Filimonas lacunae: one gene and its partner. The protein of the gene in region 1 interacts with the protein of each later gene in a pairwise test. Links are inferred from orthologs where the notes say so. Each region holds a gene or a part of one and is shown in the gene's direction. Other genes may lie near its edges. The genes, in order: FLA_RS11325 and FLA_RS02805.

Evidence for each region.
Region 2: the proteins of FLA_RS11325 (region 1) and FLA_RS02805 interact in binary tests that used the Escherichia coli proteins (3 or more experiments, as listed by UniProt). The link is inferred for Filimonas lacunae from one-to-one orthologs.

The regions. Positions count from the first base shown.
Region 1 is NZ_AP017422.1:2,853,269-2,865,243, reverse strand. What follows is about bases 2,838-5,794. They hold FLA_RS11325 (ABC-F family ATP-binding cassette domain-containing protein), read left to right. Parts: upstream 2,838-3,321; coding sequence 3,322-5,268; downstream 5,269-5,794. Other genes in these bases: FLA_RS11320 (formimidoylglutamase), read right to left, coding at 5,411-5,794; FLA_RS11330 (DUF475 domain-containing protein), read right to left, coding at 2,838-3,227. Outside these bases: FLA_RS11345 (hypothetical protein), read left to right, coding at 1-607; FLA_RS11340 (hypothetical protein), read right to left, coding at 706-1,560; FLA_RS11335 (DUF3347 domain-containing protein), read right to left, coding at 1,645-2,256; more of FLA_RS11330, read right to left, coding at 2,280-2,837; more of FLA_RS11320, read right to left, coding at 5,795-6,478; FLA_RS11315 (site-specific recombinase), read right to left, coding at 6,499-8,517; hutI (imidazolonepropionase), read right to left, coding at 8,508-9,746; FLA_RS11305 (patatin-like phospholipase family protein), read left to right, coding at 9,821-11,975. UniProt on the Escherichia coli protein: Genetic data indicate it may be involved in ribosome assembly or function.
Region 2 is NZ_AP017422.1:671,416-683,754, forward strand. What follows is about bases 6,195-9,515. They hold FLA_RS02805 (2-oxoglutarate dehydrogenase E1 component), read left to right. Parts: upstream 6,195-6,570; coding sequence 6,571-9,315; downstream 9,316-9,515. Other genes in these bases: rpsT (30S ribosomal protein S20), read right to left, coding at 6,195-6,264; odhB (2-oxoglutarate dehydrogenase complex dihydrolipoyllysine-residue succinyltransferase), read left to right, coding at 9,358-9,515. Also shown: FLA_RS02775 (ligase-associated DNA damage response exonuclease), read right to left, coding at 1-798; FLA_RS02780 (type 1 periplasmic-binding domain-containing protein), read right to left, coding at 910-2,091; guaA (glutamine-hydrolyzing GMP synthase), read right to left, coding at 2,131-3,660; FLA_RS02790 (response regulator transcription factor), read left to right, coding at 3,811-4,509; FLA_RS02795 (ATP-binding protein), read left to right, coding at 4,511-5,902; more of rpsT, read right to left, coding at 6,001-6,194; more of odhB, read left to right, coding at 9,516-10,926; FLA_RS02815 (hypothetical protein), read left to right, coding at 11,033-11,941; FLA_RS02820 (RsmB/NOP family class I SAM-dependent RNA methyltransferase), read left to right, coding at 11,984-12,339. UniProt on the Escherichia coli protein: E1 component of the 2-oxoglutarate dehydrogenase (OGDH) complex which catalyzes the decarboxylation of 2-oxoglutarate, the first step in the conversion of 2-oxoglutarate to succinyl-CoA and CO(2).

The DNA.
Region 1 (11,975 bases):
CGAATCTGATTTTTATAAAGAAGACTTTTTACTGGATGGCAGCAAGAATAAAAAGCCCGGCATGCGCATAAAACCCGGAGCCGAAGCCAACCTGCTACCTTCAGACAATGCACGAACCGGCAAAAAGCCCACCACCGCTCCTAAAATTATACGTGACAGTGCACATGTTATCCTACCTGCCGACAAAGACAAACTGACCTTAATGGATACGGTTTCTGCCCCTGTAGCAGTTCCGGAACAAGTGCCCGTACCAAGCATTTTAAAAGAGCGGGAAAGCAAACTGGAAAGAACTATCAAGGTAAATTTACCTGACATTACTGTTAAACTATATGACAACGGGGATATCGACAATGATACGGTTACCGTATACCATAATAATCGCCCCGTATTATTCAAGCGCCGTTTAGACAAAAACGCGCTGGAAATAAATATACACGCTACCAGGCAGGATAAACTTCACGAGCTGGTAATGGTAGCAGACAATTTAGGTTCTGTACCGCCTAACACCGCGTTAATGGTGATCACCTGCGGCGATAAGCGTTACGAACTCTCCCTCTCCTCCGATTTTAAGAAAAGCGCTAAGATCATTATAGAATACGAACCATAGTCTCTTCCTGGCCGGGAGAGTGACATATAAAAAAACGGTTGCATTGGCAATGCAACCGTTTTTTTATATGTCAATTTTCTAATTAAACTGTAGCTGTTTTATAATTCTGCCTGAGTTCCCCTATCCTCTTCACCTGTTTTATCAGCAACAATTTCATCTGCTGGCTTTTCCTCCATAGTCATTTGCACAAGTTTGTCTTTGCCCTTATATAGCTGCCATAGTATGTAAAGCCCACCGAGAGGAATACCAAACGCCCATTCTGAGTTCAGATAACCTCCATAATTAAAGCCAAATCCTAATAAAATTTGAAAATCTAACAACTCAATATGAACTCCCCCAAACGCAGTATATAATACAGCAGGAACGTTTAAACAAACAATAGCAAGATATTTTAACCACTTTTTCCGGAATCCGCTTCTCTTCACTCTTATAATCATGTAAATATTAAAAAGAGGAACACAAAGTGCAATCAGGCCAAAGAGCCAGAAGGAATTCATAGAAGGAATAGCTGATTTCACATCCAGCTGCCGTACGCTCAGTATTTTTTTAGAGCTATCGTCAAATACTAAATCTATCACTCCAAATTCTTTTTTATTAGCAATTTGCAGCAATACTTTAGTCGTATTTGGCAGGGTGCTTCCCTCCCCGCTTGAAGTCCATCTTTTCTCAGCCGACATAAAAGTAAAGTCCAATTGGCTGCCATATTCACCGGTGATAACAGCACGCATATTTTGTATGCCTTCCTTTAGTTTGCCTGCATCTAAGTTCATCTCCTTCATTGCAGGATGTTCTAAAGCCATCAAACTCACACATTTGTCATAGTCCTGATCCATCAGGCTTTGCATAAACTCTTTGGAAGTTGTGCGATAACTCAACGTTGTAGTGGTAAACGTGCAGCTACTCAATAATACAATAGTCAGCAGAATTAAAACCGGAAGCAGTAATCTTCTCATACGTTGTAGGGTTGTAAGGTAAAGGGATAAGAAAAGCGTCTCTAATATTATCAGAGACGCCGTATATAATGATATTAGAGCGAACTATTTCTGCCGGAAGTCAATAGAATCCTGAACAGCGCCACACTCCACCATAGTACCCTTATACTTGGGATGCTTTTTACCCAGGTAAGGATTTTCCACCTGGTTAGTGCCACTTATCCAGCTGGCTTCTTCACTATCGTTAAAAGCCATCGGGCAGCTCACATGGTAAATAACGGTCTGATCATAATGTACCGTTCTTACCAGGTTATACAGGCTTTCCGATAAAGTATAAAACGCACGTCTTTTTTCTTCAATCCCAGGTGCACCTATTATAGTATTGCTTTCTGCAGCGATACTTTCCGCAAAAGTTTTAGCGGTTTCCTTAATGGTAGTATCCCCTTTCAACTCACTAAAAGGCACTTTTTCTGTACTGGCGGCTAATACAGCTGCCGCTTTCATTACACTGGCAGTATCCCACTCCACAAACGCATTTTTCAGGCTGTAGTAGTTTTCCAGCATGGTGTTAAAACCATGGTTAAATGCATCACTGTTTTTGCTAATGGCCAATGCCTGTTGCTTAGGCGCTTCGGGTGTGCTATCTTTTTTACGCAGCACCAGCCACGCTGCTATAGCTACTACCACCACTACTATTACAATCGATACCTTTTTCATCCGATCATGTTTTAAATAAAAGATTAGTTGCTTTCGTCTTCTGTTACCTTATGCTTTTTGGGAAAGTTAAACAGAATAGATGTTATCATAGGTATAAAAAATATACCAACTGTTAACAGGGAAGTCACCACGTCTGCTTTATGGCTCGCCAAAAACACGCTCAAAGGCGTGCTTTCGTGAAAATGCTCGTACAAAGAAAGCGCCAGCTTTACTCCCAGAATGGCTATAACAATAAATGCAGCAGTTTCCAGGAAATGAAACTTTTCCATCAGTTTCACAAACGACTGGGCCACAAAACGCATGGCTAATATGCCTATAAACACGCCAATGCACACCAATAATATATTAGGCGTAAAGGCCACAGCAGCAAATACATTGTCTATCGAAAAGGCCAGGTCCATAATCTCCACCAGGATAATCGTACTCCAGAATGGACCTATTTTTCCGGAAAAATATTTCAAAAACCTGCCCTCCGCCTTTTTCAACGCCTCATCATGGTTTTCTTTCGGGCGGGAAAAAATAGTATACAACAGGTATATTATATAAATGCCCGATACGGCACAAATAACACCGAATAAGGTAGCATTCAGGGTTTCATCAAAACGGATAGCTACCACCAGGCCGGCCAGGGTAAGCACTTTAAACAGCGCCGAGCCCTTATCTCCTATTTTCCAACTGTCTTTATAATGGTCTACCGCCAGCCACAGCAGGTACAAGCCTCCCAATGGCTTCAACCACCAGATACGTATCAATATGGCGGCAAACAGCATGGCAATACCCCGGAAAATATACGCGCCCCAAATACCATATTTCAGCGCTTTACTCCTGTCTTTTTCGGGTAAATCCATCACCATCGTGGCCAGAACGGCCGCATTATCTACCGAAAGCAGACTTTCTATAATTATCAGATTTCCAATAATTGCCAGGGACGGCAAGGGATGATCTAAAATATCCTGTATCAAATGCTGCATGATTCTCTCTGAATTTGGCCTGTCTTTATAGGTCCGAAAGGTAAATTAAATAAAGAAGAATTAGATTTGCCGGAATTTTTTATTTTAATAAGGTATGTTAATAGGTTTTAATAACGTCACGTTCGAGTTTGGTGCCCGCGTAATAGTATCAGAAGCCACCTGGCACATTCATCCGGGAGAAAGAATTGGTTTAATCGGCTATAACGGAACCGGCAAGTCCACTATGTTGAAACTGATTGTAGGGCAATACCTGCCTTCTGTTGGTACAGTAGAAAAAGGACGCGGTGTTACTATTGGCTACCTGCACCAGGATCTGCTGAGCTTCGACACCAACGATTCTATATTGGAAGTGGCCATGGGCGCATTCGAGCGCGTAAAGCAACTGGAAAAAGAAATTGAAGAACTGGGCATTGAGCTGGAAAGAACCAGCGATGAAAAGTTACTGGAAAAATACACCGATAAACTGCACGAGCTCGAAGTGCTGGGTGGTTACACCATTCACCACCGCACCGAAGAAGTACTGCAAGGCTTAGGCTTCAGCAATGCTGATGTAAACCGCCCGTATAAAGAGTTCAGCGGTGGCTGGCGTATGCGCGTGCTGCTGGCGAAAATGATATTACAGGCACCGGACGTACTGTTGTTGGATGAACCTACCAACCACCTGGACTTACCTTCTATCGAATGGCTGGAAAAATACCTCACCCACTACCAGGGCAGTGTGGTAATTGTGAGCCACGATAAGTTTTTCCTCAACCGCATGGTAAACAAAATTGTAGACCTGTACCAGCAGGAACTGCATATTTACAGCGGCAACTACGAATATTACGAGAAAGAGAAAGAGATACGCGTTGAAATGCAACAGCGGGCTTATGAAAACCAGCAGGATTACATACGCCAGCAAGAGCGCTTTATCGAACGCTTTAAGGCTAAAGCCAGCAAGGCTGCCGCTGCTCAAAGCGCCATGAAACGCCTGGATAAAATTGACCGCATTGAACAGGTAGAGATTGAAAGGCCTAACCTGCGCATTAACTTCCAGATAGACAAACAGCCGGGTAAAGTGCTGGTAGATTTAAAAGGAGTAAGCAAGCAGTTTGGCGAAAATACCATTATCAGCGGCGCAGTTGCAGAAATTGAACGTGGCGATAAAATTGCCCTGATCGGTGCCAACGGTAAAGGTAAATCTACCGTGTTGCGCATTATTGCCGGCACAGAATCTTATTCCGGCGAAAGAGTATGGGGCCACAACGTAGAAGAAAGCTTTTACGCCCAGCACCAGCTGGAAGCGCTGGATTTAAACAATACCATTTTAGAAGAAATGCAAACCGCCCGCAGTGGCAAAACCGACCTGGAACTACGTTCCTTATTGGGTTGTTTCCTGTTTGGCGGCGATGATATAGACAAACGTATTAAAGTACTGAGCGGTGGCGAAAAAGCCCGCGTGGCACTGGCTAAGGTAATTGTAAGTAAAGCCAACTTCCTGATGTTGGATGAACCTACCAACCACCTGGATATGCACAGTGTGGAACTGCTGGCCGATGCCTTAAACAAATACGAGGGCAGCCTGATATTTGTAAGCCACGACCGTTTCTTTATTTCCCGCACTGCCAATAAAATATGGGAAATCATTGATCACGAGATCAAAGAGTTCAAAGGCACCTACACCGAGTACATGGAGTGGAAGGAAAGAATGGCCAAACAGCAGCGCAACAACAAAGACAAAGAAGCGCCCGCCAAAGAAGCTCCTAAACAGGAAGCGCAACCGGCAAAAGCTGCCCCACAACCAAAGGCTGCTTTAGACCAGGACCAGAAAAAAGAACTGCAACGCCTGCAAAAGCAATTCAGCAAAGCCGAGCAAGACCTGGCACGCGTTCAGGAAGAAGCCAAAAAGCTGGAAGCTGAAATGGGTAACCCGGATAATTACTCCGACAAAACCAAATTCACTGCACTGGAACAACAATACAAAGCCGTACAGCAAAAGCTGGCTACCGCAAATAAGGAATATGAAACCTTGTTTGAAAAGGTAATGAGCATGGAAAGCTAGTTTGACAGATACTGCATACAATAAAAACCGGGTATACGCATTACAGTATACCCGGTTTTTTATTGCTTTTTATCGCACCAGCTTATTTACAACAGGCTACAATTTTATTTCCACCACATAAGCCAGCCAGCATAAAAGTATTTTAATCTTTACCGTTCAATACCGCCTGGTGGCTTTTTACAAAGTCGGTAACCAGGTAACTGATCAGCTTGCCGGTGCTATCATCTCTTCTGCCATCGGCCAGTTGGGTAGCACCTTCACAAATGTGCAGGTAGGCCACTTTGGTATCCATAGCTGTATAGTGTACATATTGTCTTGCCTGCAGGGGTTTTATACCTGTGGGAGTAATAGCGCTGCTCAGTACTTGTTCAATGCTGTCCATGTCCAGCTCAATGCCGCAGAAAGTACCTTCTGTAAAGGCGGCGGCATGTGCTATAGCCTGCAAAAAGTTATGCTTTTCGTGCAGGAAAATATCTTCAAACGTAATCACATCCATGAATGGGTTGTTGACCATATCCATCCATGTGTTCTGGGTAAGATAGTTTTCGTGTAAACCAATGATGCAATATTTTTCCAGGAAGTTGTCTTCTTCTGCATAGCGGAAGGCATTGCCGCTGTGGCGTCCTTCGCTAGGGCGGTAATCGGCATGTGCATCCAGGTTAATAGCGTTGATTTGCGCAATAGGTATCATACCGGCTTTATACAAACCTTTGGCAGCGCCTTTGATACATGGATAAGCATTGTTATGGCCACCACCTATTACAATAGGAATTTTACCACATTGCGTAATCAGCTTTACAATATTTTCTACCTCATCATCTATGGTTCTTACCGCATGCCGGTATGCTTCAATCTTTTCATCCGGCGTAAGCGCGTTGGTTTCTATTACTTCGCTCATGTCCGAAAAATCAAAATGCCCCAGCACCAGCACTTCCAGCCCTTGCAAAAAATCGTTGCTTTGTACATTCAAAAATGCTCTTAAAAAAGGTAACCAGGCAGTGTCGGCCCCACCCGCTCCCATATTGGCTTTCACTCCTATGTCTTCCGGAATGCCCACAATAATATAGTCGGCATCGGTTTGCAGTAAAGAAGCTTCTATATTGGAAAAATCGTTTAACACCTGAACGCATTCGCCCAGCTTGGTTTCGAATTTCCGGATTCGTGTAACAGCTAAAATGTCTTCTTTTGTGTATAGCTTCAAGTGTTTCATAACATTATTTTAGGTATGGATCAAGCCTCCGTTATGCCACCGTTTTTCCGGGGCCGGATAAAATCGAATGGATATTTCTTAAAATAGCGCCACAATATCCTGATAAATTCCGGATAATCCCTCAATCGTATTCCGCGCGATTTTACGGCTACAATAAACGCCAGCGCAAAACTTACCAGGAAGTTAAAAAACCCTATCGCCAGCACTCCCGCTATTACCTGGGTAAGCAACTGCCACGGTATATTTTGCAACCCCAGGCCGTAAGCCCCCATCGCCACATTACCTGCTGAAATGGTGATATGCCGGATATCGAAAGGAATACCAAACAACTTCACCACCACACTGCTCATACCCAGAAAAAAGCCCAGTACAATATTCCCCGTTAAACTACCCGCATGATGCTCTATATAATGTGCCAGCCGCCGCAAGCGGTCGCCCGGAATGGTCAGGCGCATTACCGGGTGCATTTGCATACGTTCGGCCACACGGCTGTATTGTATCTTGTTTTGTATAAAACCGGCAATCAACCCGCTCACAAACAAAAACACACCCGTGTTGCAGGCATATAATAAAGAAAGACTTTTCCAGGGATGCTGGTCTATCAGTAGTTTCATGGCCTGTGGTCCTTCCACCAGCTTATGGGCAAAGCAGAGATCATACAACCAGGCTATTAAATAAGTAACCGGAAACACCACTACCAGGTTACCAAAGAAAGAAGCAAACTGGCTGCGGGTTACCCGCGCCACAGTAATAGCTAAACTATACAGGTTGGGTTGTTCGTTCTTGCGCACGTCCAGCGAGCCGGCAACAGCACTGGCAGTAAAAGCAGGCTGCTTCGTGGCCAGCGTAGCTTTGGTTTCTTCAATAGCTACAAAACCCAGGCTATAGTTTACACTATAAGCAGCCCCCAACCATAAAGGCAACATATGCACTTTGCCCAACAGGGTTTTAAACAGCACCATTAAGCACACGATCAATCCACCCCACATAGCACTTACCATCATTTTAGCATATTCCAGCCGGGTGGTAGTAATGTACTTATCCCCTTTGGTGCCCTTATGCTCTGCTATCTGGTACGCGATATGTCCAAAAGTGCGCGAGAACAATTCACGAATACTGTTCTTTCTTTTCTCGTAATGCACTTCCAGCCTGAAAAAATCAACCAGTTTATCAGTAGTAAAGTTTTTATTGTTTTCCAGCACATCTGCCAGAATTTTCATCCGGGCAAGATTGTAACGCATAGAAAGCGTTAGATAGCTTAATGAAAGGCTGGCCCCTTTAATGGCCTGTAATTCCTGTATACGCTGCACCGTATCCATACACTCATCCACCAGGCCATTCAAAGTGTCTATACCCGGAAAAGCATAGGTATCAGGTATGTGAAACTCCTCCTTGGTTTGCAGCTGGTTAATGATATGATTTTGCCGGATAAATACATTATTGGCCTGCATTTCTTCCGGTAAAAATCTTACCACTTCCGGGTCCAGCGAAAAATTAGCCACCCGGTACGAAAGCACCAGTAAAGCCTGCCGTAACTGTTGCGGTAAACTGGTATGTTGTTGATGCAAAGAAATATTCAGCTGATCAAAAAAAGCTTTCCAGGTATTGCGGTCAATCGCTTCTACCCATATGTAATCATTCTTTTTATAAAAGATGCGGTTAAGGATATAGATCAACTCATCTTCCTGCTGCAGAGAGGGCAACAGTTTATGGCTCAGGCGCGAACCCAGCTCCTGCACAAAGCCGCGCGACAACAACATCCCGCTTTCTGTAAGCGCCGGAACAAAGTTGGTATGCCCCAATTGTGCCATCACTGCTACCCGTAAATTTTGCAACAGGTGCGGCTTTTCCTGTAATTGCTTTATCACCAGTTGCAGTCGGGTTTCGGCATTATCCTTACCCTTGCGGGGGCGTACCTTATTAAACAGGTCTATTAAAAAGTCCAATCCCTGCTCGCGGGCAAGTATGTGCAGGTGAAAGTCGTTTTCAACCGACTCTATGTACAAATCCCTTCTTTGCTGTTTTTTGTTTATTCCCATACACTTCCTCTCACTATTACTTTTTCAACCAGGTTATCTCCGAAAGAGTAAGGAAGGTAAGCAATAGAGGGAATAGGTTTGGTAATAATAAGGTTGGCCAGTTTACCGGTAGTGATACTGCCCACCTCCTGCTGCACCTGCATGGCATAAGCACCGTTGATGGTGGCGGCATTAATAGCTTCCTCGGGTAGCATTTTCATTTGAATACAACTCATTGCTACCACCAGGTTCATGTTTCCGCTGGGGCTGGAGCCGGGATTATAATCACTGGCCAGCGCAATGGCGCATCCTGCATTAATCAGCTGCCGCGCCGGTTGAAAGGCCATACGTAGAAAAAAGGCGGCGGTAGGCAATAAAGTACCAATCGTATTACTATTGGCCAGCACCTGTATCGCTTCTTCATCCATTGTTTCCAGGTGGTCTACGCTAACAGCACCCAGTTTCACGCCGGTTTGCACCCCCCCCGACAGGCTTAACTGGTTGGCATGTATTTTAGGTAATAACCCATGTTTCAAACCAGCCTGCCCAATACGCCAGGTTTGCTCCGCCGAAAAAAAGCCGTTTTCACAAAACACATCTACATAATCTGCCAGCTTTTCTTTTTCAATAGCCGGTAACATTTCATCAATCACCAGGTTAATATAGCCTTCGGTATTGTTTTTATATTCCTCCGGAATCGCATGCGCCCCCAGGAAAGTGGCTTTTACCGGAATAGGCGCTTTTTGCTTTAACCGTTGAATTACCCGCAACATTTTTAATTCATCGTTCAACGTTAATCCGTAACCGCTTTTTATTTCAATAGCGGTTGTTCCCTGGTGCACCAGTTTGTGCAACCGTTGCCATGCCATCTCCAACAAATCATCTTCGCTGGTAGTGCGCAGCCTGCGGGCCGAGTTGAGTATCCCACCGCCTTTAGCTGCTATTTCTGCATAGCTCAGTCCTTTTATCTTATCCACAAATTCATCTTCCCGGGTAGCGGCAAACACAATATGTGTGTGGCTATCGCACCAGCCCGGTAAAACACTGCCCCCCTTCGCATCAATAACCGTTTCGTTATCCGCCGCTTCCCATTGCGGCATGCTGCCTGTAGCCACTATCCGCCCGTCCCTGATGCGCAAAAAGGCGTTTTGCCTCACAGGCAACTGCGCCAGCGCCCCCCCTTGTAACAGGGGGTATTCTTCCCGAACATTTATCAGCTTATCAATGTTAATTATCACGGCATTACTCATGCGACAATATTACAAAAGCATTTACTGCCCCGGATCAATTTTTACATTAAAATTCAGTAGCTTAGGATTCCTTTATGCACGACAACCGACTGATACTTTTTATTATCCTATGTGTACCTTTTTTTGCTGTTGCCCAGCCCGCACGTCACACAAGACCTCACATAGGCGTAACCCTTAGCGGCGGAGGCGCCAAAGGGCTTGCTCATATCGGCATTTTGAAAGCCATCGACTCAGCCGGTTTAAAAATCGATTATGTTACAGGCACCAGCATGGGCAGTATTATCGGCGCTTTATATGCCTCTGGTTATACAGCCGACAGCCTGGAAAAAATTGCCCGCACCACCAACTGGGATTTAATGATGTCCAACGCAGCATCCCTGCATTCCATGGGCATGGAAGAAAAAGAAGAGTACGATAAATATGCCATAGAACTACCCTGGGTAAACAGCGGCTTCCGCCTGCCCAGCGGTATGCTGGAATCGGAAGAGCTATGGCTCAAATTCAGTGAGTTCTTTTTCCCCGTGTATAAGATGAAGGACTTTATGAAGTTTCCTAAAAAGTTCCGCTGTATTGCCACTGACGTATCCAGCGGGCAGGCAGTGGTGCTGGACCGCGGCGAAATAGTAAGCGCCGTGCGCAGCAGCATGGCCATCCCTTCAGTGTTCACTGCCGTAGAATACCAGGGCCGTAAACTGGTAGATGGTGGCATTGTACGCAACTTCCCGGTACATGACGCTATTGACATGGGAGCAGATTTTGTTATTGGCAGCAACGTATCCGGTGGCTTATTACCGGCAGAAAAGATCAATAACGTATTCCAGATATTACTACAGATTGCCTTTTTCAGAGAAGATGAAAACACCAACAAAGAAAAACAACTTTGCCAGGTGCTGGTGAATCATCAACTGGAAAACTACACTATGGGCAGCTTTAGCTCCAGCGATGAAATTATCAATGAAGGTATTGAAGCAGGCCGCAAAATGTATCCCACGTTTAAAAAACTGGCCGATTCGCTGGATCGTCTTTATGGCAAAGACACAGTACCGCCTACTCCGCTGCCACAGGTGAATGAAGTAAAGATTACGGACTATGCCATTGAGGGCTTACACCGCACCAATCGTTACTTTTTCTTAAGCCTGATGCAGTTTGCGCGCAATAAATGGTACTCCGCTCAAAGCCTGAACGATCATATCCGGGTCGCTTTTGGCACCCGATATTATAAGAAGATCATTTACCGCCTGGAGCCATTGACCGATTCCACTGCCAAAATCATTTTTACAGCCGAGGAGCACCCCCTCACCTTTGCCAAACTGGGCATTCACTATAATACCTTTAGCGGTATCAGCTTAATAGGCAACCTTACCTCGCGCGACTTCTTTGTTCCTTATTCCCGTTCACGCAGCCTGGTTACGGTGAACATTGGTGAAAACATGCGCCTGCGTGCAGAGCATTTGCAGTATTTAGACCGTCTTGACCGTATATCCATCAACAGCCTGTTGCAACTGGAACAGGTAGGTTTTAATACCTACAATAACACCAGCGAAAGAGATGGTGTATACCAGCAATTGTACTTTAAGGCAGAGGCCAATTTCTCTGCTTCTTTTACCCGTAACATGTCGCTGGGTGTAGGACATCGTTTTGAAGCCTTCCATTACACACCGGGCATATCTACCAATAACCTGGAAGTAAAAGGCAGCAACCAGCAACACAATACCTATGCCTTCTATAAATACAACTCCTTAAGCAACGGTGTATACCCGCATAAAGGCGTAAAAATTAACCTGGAAGTAGGTGGAGTGTATGGTACATCGCCAGAGGTTGACTTTTATCGCACCGGTAAAGCCGTAACAGCAGACTCCCTGGGTTTTAATTATGGCGCGTTTACCCGCGCTACATTTACCTTTGTACATTATGTACCGGTTACCAAACGCGTTACCCTTATTGAGTATCTGCAGGCCGGTGTAAACTTTAACGATAAACAAGGCCCGTTAAATGCTTATTATGTAGGCGGCCTTAGCACCGAATTCCGAAACCAGATATTATTCGCCGGCTTAAATGAAGGCACCACCTACAGCAGCAGTGTGGCCAATTTTCAACTGGCACTACGCTACCAGATGTACACCAATATCTTTATTACCGGCAGGGCCAACCTGCTTTATCGCGATGTTATCACCTCCAACTCCCGCATAGGAAAAGCCAGCTATTTAAGTGGGTATGCCCTTACTTTCG
Region 2 (12,339 bases), 2.2 Mb from region 1 along the record:
CCGGCGCACGTTACCACGCACCTGCATCCAGCCACTGCAAACACCTACGCGATAAGGCGAAAAGCGGCGCATCCACGGGCTATCTTCTGCACTGGAGGGAGCAATAACAATACTGTTCTTTAACTCGGCCTTACTGGTCTCAGGTGTTACACGAATTACTTCCGGTAAAACGATACCTGCCGAAGCTATAGCCTGCTGCATGTTCCAGATAGCGCCATGCACATAAATGGGTTGTTGCAAAGGGGCAAGTGCGGTAATAATACGTTGTGCTTTGCCCAGGCTGTAACCAATAATCACACTGGTGTTAAACTGCTGTTGGTTGTGCGTTACCCATTGCCGTATATCATTGTAAATGTCTGCCTGTTTTTTCCAGTTGTAAATAGGCAGGCCAAAGGTAGACTCTGTAATAAACGCATGGCAGGGGATGGGAGTAAAGGCACCACTAATGCCATCATCTTCGGTTTTATAATCTCCGCTCACTACCCAAACCTCTCCTTTATATTCCAGGCGTATTTGTGACGAGCCGATAATATGCCCGGCGGGATGCAGGGATATTTTTACCCCATTCATAAATACAGGCTCGTCCCATTCAACGGTTTCGTAATGGTTATTGCCTAAGCGCGCCTGTAATATGGGTTTGGTATAGGTATGGCACAGGTAATACTGATGGCCCCAGCGGGCATGATCGCTGTGTGCATGGGTGATAACCGCTTTAGCCACGGGGCGCCAGGGATCGATATAAAAATCGCCGGCCGGGCAATAAAGCCCTTTATCTGTAAAAGAAAGTAGCTGCCCCATGATGATAGCACTGTTGTGTTTATTAGTTCATAAGTTACTATATAGCAAACACAATGCAAAATGCCAGCCAGAAACAATCCGGCTGGCATTTCACCTGTAACTACAGTATACTTAATTAATGCTTTTTACAGCTCCGTCCTGTAGCTTAATAAAGTACAGCTTTTTATTCTCCAGGTAATCCGGAACAAACGAAGTGCTGGTTAAACGCACTGCTTCAAAACGGAAATCGCTGGCTATTTTATAGCTGGAATCGGACAGGTTGTTGATGAAATCATTTTTATCCTTTAACAACAGCTTGGAAAAGTGATACATGCTTTCAAAGCCTTTAAATACCATATCGCTGGGGCGGCCCTGTAGCTTGTTTTTATACTGCTTGGTAATAGAAGCACCCACCCTGTCGGTACGTGAAAAATTGTAAGGAGTAGAATATACCACCTCAATGTTTTTAACACTGGTAGGGTTGATAATATCCCAGGTAGGCATGCCCACCGCTACACTGCGATAACTGGTAGCATTGTTTAAAGTATGTGCCACCAGACTACCAAATGTTTCGTTTACACTGCCGCAGATAACAATGTTTTGACGGGTGCTGTCCATATGAGCCAGTAATTGTTCTGGTGTGAAATTATCAGACAGTTCTACTGTTTTATACTTTAGCTTATCAGGTATAGAATCCATTGCAGTAAAGTAATCTTTGATCTTACTTTCTACAGCTCCTTTACGGGTAACATAAATCATCTTACCTATTACATAGTTGTGCTGTACATACTTGTAAATACCTTCTACGTGCGTTTTTAAGGTAGAATTTACCATTACGAAAAAGGGATTAGAAGTAAGGCCGGCATCGTTAGGATAGGTGGCAGATATTACAGGGATGTTTTTGCTGAACGAAAACTCGGAAATCACTTTTTGCTCTGCTGCGTTGTTTAGCGAAGCAATGATGAGCGAAAAGTTCATATAATCGAGTGTTTTAACAATAGTGGTGATGTTCTGGCCTACTTTTTTAGTGTCGTAGATCCAAACTTCTATGTTGGCGTGTTCTTTGTTCAGCGAATCGATAGCCATCATAACACCATTATAGAAATCCAACCCCGGAGTCATAAACTTGGGCAAATTGGCATTGCCTAATTTATAAGAGTAACCATTGAAGGCCGAATCGATATACAGAGGTGCCAGAACCGCTACACGAAGCGCTTTAGGCTTTACAGCTACAGTATTATCCTGGGCGGAAATGCTGTTGAATAAACAACAAAACACGGCCAGGATAATGATGGATTTAGTTTTTAGGGTCATACTTTTTTATTTGCATTACGCATCCGTCAAAATTAATGCCTATTCCCACTCAATGGTAGCAGGTGGTTTTGAGCTGATGTCATATACGACCCTGTTAATTCCTTTTACGTTGTTGATGATTTCGTTAGAAATCTTAGCCAGCAATTCGTAAGGCAGGTGGCTCCAGTCGGCAGTCATACCATCAACGGAACTTACTGCACGTAAACAAACTACGTTTTCGTAAGTGCGCTCATCACCCATTACACCCACAGAGTGAACAGGAAGGAAGATAGCACCGGCTTGCCATACTTTATCGTACCAGCCAGAAGATTTTAAGTTATTAATGTAAATAGCGTCGGCTTCCTGCAGAATAGCTACTTTTTCCGGGGTAATATCGCCCAGGATACGGATAGCCAATCCTGGACCAGGGAAAGGATGACGGCCCAGCAGGGTGTCGTCTAAGCCCAAAGCCTTGCCTACGCGGCGAACTTCATCTTTAAATAAGGTGTTCAGCGGCTCTACCACTTTCAGTTTCATGAAATCAGGTAAACCACCTACGTTATGGTGCGATTTAATGGTAGCAGATGGGCCTTTTACCGATACCGATTCAATTACATCGGGGTAAATAGTGCCTTGTCCCAGCCATTTTACATTTTGTACCTCATGTGCAGCATCGTCAAACACTTCAATAAATACGCGGCCAATGGCTTTGCGCTTTTGCTCAGGATCAGTTAATCCGGCTAGCGCACCTAAAAAGCGATCACTGGCTTTAATACCACGGACATTTAAGCCCATATGCTTGTAAGAATCCAGCACCTGCTCAAATTCATCTTTGCGCAGTAAGCCATTATCTACAAATATGCAATGCAGGTTTTTGCCAATAGCCTGGTGCAATAACACCGCAGCTACTGATGAGTCTACACCGCCGGATAAGCCTAATACCACCAGGTCGTTACCCAGTTTTTCGCGAAGGCCGGCAATGGTAGTATCAATGAATGCATCAGGCGTCCAGTCTTGCTTGCAGCCACAAATAGTAGTGAGGAAGTTTTCCAGCAATTGCTTACCGTCGGTGCTATGTGTAACCTCTGGGTGAAACTGTATACAATAGGTTTGCGAACCGGTAATGTGGTACGCCGCTACTTTTACAGAGTCGGTGCTGGCTATGATTTCAAAGTTGGCCGGCACGCTGGAAATAGTGTCGCCATGCGACATCCACACCTGTGACAGGTTACCTACTTTGTTAAACAGTGGGTTATTGTGATCGATATAATGCAGGTTGGCCCGTCCGTATTCACGGATTTTAGAAGGAACTACTTCGCCACCGGAGTGCTGAGCAATATACTGCGCACCATAGCAAACGCCTAACAGCGGGAATTTGCCATGAAACAGGCTCAGATCTATTTGGGGAGCGTCTTCCTGACGAACGGAGTACGGACTACCGGAGAATATTACTCCTTTTACACTGTCATCGAATTCCGGAAGATGATTGAACGGATGGATTTCACAATAAACATTAAGCTCTCTGACTCTTCGGGCAATTAACTGTGTATATTGGGACCCGAAGTCAAGAATGATGATCTTTTCTTGCATGGGCAAAATTAAACATTATATGCAAAGCACCAAATGGAGACTCTCAACCCGTAATTCTGCCTTTTAAAAAACAAAATCTTGTCCGATTTGTACATGAAAATAACTTTTTTCATTATTTTGGATAACAAACACTTACAATTGTTTTAGGTGATGGAAAACACATACAGAATATTGCTGGCTGAAGACGAGCCAAAGTTGAGCCAGGTGATCCAGGACGAGTTAGCTCGGCAGGGATACCAGGCAGACGTAGCATATGACGGATTGATTGCTGAAAAATTATTTAAACAACACACGTATGCGCTGGTGCTGTTAGATATCAACTTGCCATACAAAAACGGTTTAGCGCTGTGTAAAGAGTTCAGAGAACATAATAAAAACGTACCTATTATTATGTTAACGGCCCTGGGAGAGTTGTCTGATAAAATGGACGCTTTTAACCTGGGAGCGGACGATTACATTGTAAAGCCTTTTCATTTTGACGAATTGTTTGCCCGTATTAAGGTTTTCCTGAAGCGTTCCGATACGGCTGCGGAAGGCGGAGAGAAGATTGTGGTGGCTGACATGGAAATTGACATGGAAAACAAAATGGTAACCCGCAGCGGCAAAAGCATTAGTCTTACTGCCAAAGAGTTTGCCCTTTTGGTGTTATTGTCCCGCAATAAAGGCAAGGTGATTTCCAAGCATGATATCCTGGAGAAGGTGTGGGAGTTAAGCTTTGATACCGGAACCAATACCATTGAGGTATATATAAGCTTCCTGCGCAACAAAATTGACAAGCCTTTTGAGGTGAAGCTAATTCATACAAAGCCTGGGTTTGGTTATTACGTGAGAGAGACTGCATTATCGTAACATGAACCTGAAAGTAAAATTTGCCCTTCTATTCAGTTTACTTGTATCCATTATCCTTATTTCATCAGTATTGGTAATCTATTTCCTGTATTCTGATACCAGGAGGGAGGATTTCAATAAACGACTGTGGGCGGAGGCCTTGCAGAATTACCGGGTGTTTTTTCATGTAGACACACTGGACAAGCAACTATTACGTGAAATTGACCGCAATTCGCCTGCTAACCTGGTAGAACTGCAAACAGTAATATTGGATGTTTCCTACAAGCAGGTATATGTTTACCCGGATACCCTGCAATTCAAAGCAGATAAAAATCTGCTTGATAAAATAAGGTGGAATAAAGATGGCTACTTCTATAGCAAAGGCAAGCGTGAGTTTATTGGCATGTATGTAGAAGAACATGGGCACGACAGCTACATTATTACTTCTGCAGTAGATCGCTACGGTTTAAGAAAGATGGACCGTTTGCGGCTGATTATCGGTTTTGTAATATTTGGAGGAATTCTATTAACCGCCCTGTGCGCCTTCATTTTTGTAAAACAGGTAATAAAGCCGCTGGATAAGATGAAGGCTCAAATGCATCGTATTACCGCCAATAACCTGCGAGAGCGTGTTCAGGTAGGAAAAGGATATGATGAGCTGGCGCAAATTGCCGAAAGTTTTAACGCCATGCTGGAACGTTTGGAAAAAGGGTTTGAACTGCAAAAAAGCTTTGTTCATCATGCTTCACACGAACTGCGAACGCCTTTGGCCAACATGCTGGCTCAAACAGAAGCAGCTTTAAACAGAGAACTGAATGCTGCTCAGGCTAAAGAAGTGCTGATGTCACTGAAAGAAGATCAGCATGCTTTGATAGAATTAGCTAATTCTTTACTGTTACTATCCCAATACGAACGTATTAATTATTCCGCCAGCTGGCAGGCGGTAAGGCTGGATGAAATCTTATACGATACCATCAGCATGGCACACCAGGTATTCCCGGATATTAATGTTACGGTAAACTTTGCCACTATTCCCGAAAACGAAGATGATCTGGCTGTAAAGTGTAATGAGGCGTTATTAAGATCGGCTGTTCGTAACCTCATTAAAAATGCTTACCTGTATTCTACCAATAAAAGCATGGATGTGCTGATAGAGGTGAAGGAACAGGAAGTGTGCCTGCATGTTGATAATGATGGTGAAGTATTAACGCTGTCCGAGCAGGAGCGCCTGTTTATTCCTTTCTTCAGGGGCGGCAATGCTATTCGCGCAAAAGGCTTTGGGCTGGGCTTGTTAATCGTAAGACGTATTGTGAATTTGCACAGGGGAGCCATTATTTACAGCATCCATGAAGGCAGAAACCGCTTTACCTTGTCTTTTCCCAAAGAGGTGCCGGTAGAGGAAGAAGTACTATAATAAATTAACGGAACATATAATAACGAAAAAAACCAACTGGAATTTCCAGTTGGTTACAATGCGATATTCTGAATAAGATAATACTAATCTGATCCGGACTATGCTGCGGTTGCTTTGAAAGCAATCTTCTTCGCCAGTTTGCTTTTCAGGTTGGAAGCTTTGTTCTTATGAATAACACCGCGTTTAGCCAGTTTGTCAATCATAGAAACTACAGAAGGAAGTTGCTCATCATAAGCTTTTTCTTCTTTCAGAGCTTTCAAGCCGCGGATAGCATTACGAGTTGTTTTGCCATAGTAACGGTTTCTGTCCCTGCGTTTCTCAGCCTGGCGCACATCTTTCTTTGTAGCTTTATGGTTTGCCATTGAAATGAAATTTTCTTTTAAAGGATTGCAAAGATAATCAGCTTATCTGAAACATCAAAATCAGAAATGAAAAAATTGGAAGAAATCCACATTCTTTTATTTCTGCCTGCAAAATACGATAAAATATCCCCATTAATCTAAGGGGGAGACGCATCTGCCAAAAACTAACAGTTATTGGCTTAATCTTAACCATTTTAGACTTTTGAATTTTAACTTATAGATTTTGAATTATCTAATCGTCAGAACAACGATATTTGCAAACAATTCTTTCAAAACAGATAATATTTACAAAAACATCCGCTTGGCATGAAGGACTTTTCATATATAACAAGCTCACATCCAGCCTTTATTGAGAGTTTATACCAGGAGTACGTACAGAATCCTACTAACGTTGATCCTGAACTCAAGAAGTTTTTTGAAGGTTTTGACTTTGCAATATCCAATGTAAACGGAAACGGAAAGCCAGGAGTAAATGGTAATGTAGCGGTAGACAGTACGCAGCTTACGAAGGAATTTAGTGTATACCAGTTAATACAGGCTTATCGAAAGAAGGCCCACCTGGTAGCTAAAACAAATCCCATCAGACCACGTAAAGACCGCAGGGCCAACCTGGAACTGAGTTATTTTGGGTTAGGGGATGCCGATTTAAAAACAACATTTGAAGCAGGCAAGTTTATTGGTCTGGGTAAAGCTACCCTGCAGGCCATTGTAGACAAGCTTACTAAAATATACGCTACTACTGTAGGGGTAGAATACAGTGCGCTCAATGATATGGAGCGTATTGAATGGCTGGCCCAGGCAGTAGAAGACAGATTACAGCAACCTGTTTCACTGGATCAGAAAAAACACATTCTGGGCAAACTGAACGAGGGGGTTATTTTTGAAAAGTTCCTGCACACTAAATATATAGGTCAGAAACGCTTCTCCCTGGAAGGTGGCGAAAGCTTAATTCCGGCTTTGGATGCTATTATCAACAAGGCAGCAGCCAACGACGTAAAAGAAGTAGTAATTGGTATGGCGCACCGCGGTCGCTTGAACGTACTGGCCAATACCTTAGGCAAAACTTACGAGCAAATTTTCACTGAATTTGAAGGCGTAATACCTGCCGACAAAACCATGGGTAGTGGCGATGTTAAATACCACTTGGGCTTTAGCAGCAACCACACTACACCTGCTGGTGGAAGCATCAACGTACAATTATGTCCTAACCCATCGCACCTGGAAGTGGTAAACCCTATCGTTTTAGGATTTGCCCGTTCTAAAGCCAATGTGTTGTATAACGCAGACTACGATAAAATTCTGCCTATATTAATACATGGTGATGCGGCACTGGCTGGCCAGGGCATTGTATACGAAACAGCACAAATGAGCGAGCTGCCTGGTTATCACGTAGGCGGTACCATCCATATCGTTATCAATAACCAGATTGGTTTCACTACCGATTTTGATGATGCACGTAGCTCTGATTATTGTACTGCTGTAGCAGCTATCACCCAATCTCCTGTATTACACATTAATGGTGATGATGCAGAAGCAGTGGTAAAAGCAGTGGAAATTGCTACTGACTACCGTCAGCGTTTCAATTCTGATATATATATCGACATCCTGTGTTACAGAAGACATGGCCACAACGAAGGTGACGAACCTAAGTTTACACAGCCTAATCTGTACGCTTTAATTGAAAAGCATCCGAACCCACGTGAGGTGTACATTCAGTACCTGTTGCAAAACGGCGAACCTGATGCACAGGAGCTGGCAAAGGAAATGGAAAAGAAATTCTGGGCCGACTTACAGGAGCGTCTGGACGAAGTAAGACAAAAACCAATTCCATACACTTTCCAAAAACCGGAAGAGTGGTGGAGAGAACTGCGTAGAAGCACAGAAACAGACTTCGACAAATCTCCTGAAACAGCTATCAGTGCGGAAGAAGTAACCCGCTTATTCAATGGCTTGATGAAGAAGCCTGACAATTTCTCCCCACTGAAAAAAGTAGAGAAATTATTACAGGATAAAGTAAAAGTGTTTGAAGCGGAGCAGAAAATTGACTGGGCAACCGGTGAATTACTCGCTTACTCCAGCATACTGGTGTCTAACAAAGATGTACGTTTAAGCGGTGAAGACGTTAAACGTGGCACTTTCTCACACAGACATGCAGTAATGTTTGATGAAAACACCAACGAACAATACAACAGGCTTAATCATTTCCAGGAGCAGCAAGGCAAGCTTCGTGTGTTCAACTCTTTGCTGAGTGAATACGGTGTGTTAGGTTTTGAATATGGATTTGGTATGGCCAACCCCAACTCCTTAGTAGTTTGGGAAGCGCAGTATGGCGATTTTGCCAATGGTGCTCAAATGATCATTGACCAGTATATTGCCAGCGCCGAGCAAAAATGGGGTACTATGAGCGGTGTGGTATTATTATTACCACACGGTTACGAAGGTGGTGGACCAGACCACTCCAGCGCACGTTTAGAGCGCTTCCTGCAAATGAGTGCGGAAATGAACATGATAGTAACCAACATTACTACCGCTGCTAACTTCTTCCACGCATTGCGTCGTCAGTTAGCATGGCCTTTCCGTAAGCCATTGATCAACATGTCTCCAAAAGCAAACCTGCGTCATGCAGGTAGCTACAGCCATATCAGCGAGTTTACACAAGGTGGGTTCAAAGAAGTAATTGATGATGCTACTGTTGCTAATAAAGGCAAAGTGAAGAAGGTATTATTGTGCTCCGGTAAAATCTACTTTGAACTGGCAGAAAGAAAGCAGAAAGAGAATAGGGAAGATGTAGCCGTTGTTCGCTTAGAACAGATTTACCCGCTGCCGGTGAAACAACTGGAAGCTCTATACCAGCAATATGGCAAAGCCGTATGGTACTGGGTACAGGAAGAGCCATTGAACATGGGCGCTGCTTCCTTCCTGCAAATGAATCTGAAAACTGTAAACTATGGTATCATCAGCCGTAACGCCAGTGCTTCTACTGCTACTGGTTTTGCTAAGGTGCACGCTGTAGAACAGGCAGATATAATAGACACTGCATTCAATATTTAATTATCTTACCGGCAGAAGAATATACTAACATAATAGAATGTTATGATCGAAATTAAAGTACCAACAGTAGGCGAATCCATTAGTGAGGTTACGCTGTTGAAGTGGACTAAAAAGGATGGCGAATACGTTGAGCGCGATGAAGTAATAGCAGAACTGGAAAGCGAAAAAGCAACATTTGAAGTAAATGCAGAACAGGCAGGTGTTTTAAAAACAGTTGCCAAAGAAGGCGATACCATTGAAATTGGTGGTGTACTTGCCAATATTGATGAAACTGCTGCCAAGCCTGCCGGTGGCGCAGCTAAAGCAGCCGACAAGCCAGCTGCTGCACCCGCAGCAACTCCAGCCGCGGCCCCTGCTCCGGTAGCAGAAGCTAAAGCAGTAGGCAAAGGTATTATTGAAATGAAAGTTCCTACCGTTGGTGAATCTATCAGCGAGGTAACTATATTAAAATGGGTGAAGAAAGCAGGTGATCTGGTTTTACGCGATGAAGTAATTGCAGAACTGGAAAGCGAAAAAGCCACTTTTGAACTGAATGCTGAAGAAGCAGGCCAGTTACAGCCCGTAGGTAATGAAGGCGATGTTATTAAAATTGGTGATGTTATTGCCAAAATCAATACAGATGTAGCTGTACCTGTTGGCGGAAGCAAGCCAGCAGAAGCAAAACCTGCTGCTAAAGCCGAAGCAACTCCTGCACAAGCGCCTGCAGCCACAGTGGCTGGTGATATCAAAGCTACACCAGTAGCTTCTGCTATTATTGCCGATAAAAAAGTAAACCCTGCTAACATTACCCCATCTGGTTATGGTGGTAAAATTGTAAAACAGGATGTGTTGGAAGCATTAAATAATCCGGGTAAAAAAGCATTTGGTGGTCAGGAGCTGGGCTCACGCAACAAGCGCGTAGAGAAAATGAGCAACCTGCGCAAAACTATCAGCCGTCGTCTGGTAGAAAGCAAAAACACCACTGCTATGCTTACCACTTTTAACGAAGTGGACATGACCAGGATCATGGATGTGCGTAAACAATACAAAGACAAGTTTAAAGAAGCACATGGTGTAAACCTGGGCTTTATGAGCTTCTTCTCTAAAGCATGCGCTATCGCTTTAAGCGAATGGCCTGCTGTGAACGGATACATCGATGGCGATCAGTTAACTTATCATGACTATGCCGATATCAGCATTGCTGTAAGCACTCCACGTGGCTTAACCGTACCGGTTATTCGCAACGTAGAAAGCCTGAGCATGGCCGATATTGAGAAAAAAGTAATAGAACTGGCCGGTAAAGCACGTGACAACAAGCTTACCATGGATGAATTACAGGGCGGTACCTTTACTATCACCAACGGTGGTGTATTCGGTAGCTTATTAAGTACGCCTATTATCAACCTGCCACAGAGCGCTATATTAGGCATGCACAAAATTCAGGAACGCCCCATGGCTATCAACGGCCAGGTGGTGATTCGGCCGATGATGTACATTGCGTTAAGCTACGATCACCGTATTATCGACGGTCGTGAAAGCGTAAGCTTCCTGGTAAGGGTGAAAGAATTACTGGAAAATCCTGAGCTGTTGCTGATAGGAAAAGATCCGGTGAAGAGCCTGCTGGAACTGTAAGTAAAATATTATACATATATCGCCCCTTGAATGAGGGGCGGAAGGAGACTTGAAAAGTTGATATGTTTGCTGCATATCAACTTTTTTATATCCTTAAAGGTTACTTATGAAACGTTTGGCAATGGGTTGTTTAGGAATGCTGGCAGTAACATTTTTTTCATGTCAGAAAGAACTAGGACCATTGCCGGCCGATGAAACAAACGAGATCGACACCGTTATTACTATTCCCCCGGTTGATACAACACCCGCTCCTCTGTACCTGGTAAAGCTGCAGCAGGATTTCACCCTTTCTGGTGGCAGTAAAGAGTCAAATACTACGAATATCACCTGGGATAGTAATAAGAAAATTACCAGTTACGCTGTAAGCGGTGTCGCGAATGGCACAGATATATCCCTAAAGTATCGTTTTGACAGGAATTCCAGTGGTAAATTAATTGCTGCTACCGAATCTAATTTCCCTACAGCTTCCGGTTACGATTCTATTGTGCATAAGGTGTTTTATAAAAGTGGAACAGAGCAGTTAGCTTATGTTACCAGCTTTCAATACGCTTCTGGCTTCGTGTTAAATGATAGTATTGTATACACATATGATGTAAACGGCTATGTTTCTCAAAAAGAAACCTATTGGGGCCTTGCCGGAATGTTGCAAAAGTATTCCCGCGAAACCTATACTTATGACGGTAGCGGCAACTTAACCAAGCAGGTAATTGCGGCATGGGATGGCAGCAGTACCTATGTATCCTCTTCTACACTTACTTACACCTACAGCACACATAAAACGATGCTGAAACTGGGAGTAGAAGCATTTGTAGTACCGTTACCAAGCCTGTCTTCTCCTAACTATTACTCAGAGTATGTGCAACGTACGGAGAACAGCACTTTTACAAACGACTATATCAATACTACCTATAACGTGAACGATATGCCGGTTACCGGAACTGTTACCCGTAGCGGCACAGGTATAGGTAGCGCTTATAATGGTTCTGCAAGCTTTGTATGCACATATATTAAATAGGCTCACTGCCTGAATAAAGATATTGATGGGTATATTTGCCGCGTGCAATATGCCCATCGTTATATACAATATGCTGTAACCGCTCTTACGGGGTACAACGGTGCCATGCCTTTACAGCATTATCTCAAACAGTTTTTTGCCGCCGATAAGAAATATGGTTCTAAAGACCGCCGGCATATTACCCACCTTTGTTATTGCTATTTTCGCTCAGGCAATGCTTTACAGCATTTATCTGCCGAAGAAAGAATAAGGATATCTCTATACCTATGCAGTGATACTTTAGAAGGTTGGACAGGGCTATTTTCAGAAGACTGGGTAACAGCACATTCTAAAGAAGTTGCCCAACGTATAGCCTTTATACAGCAGGAAGGTATTGCTTTTCAACCAGGAAGTATATT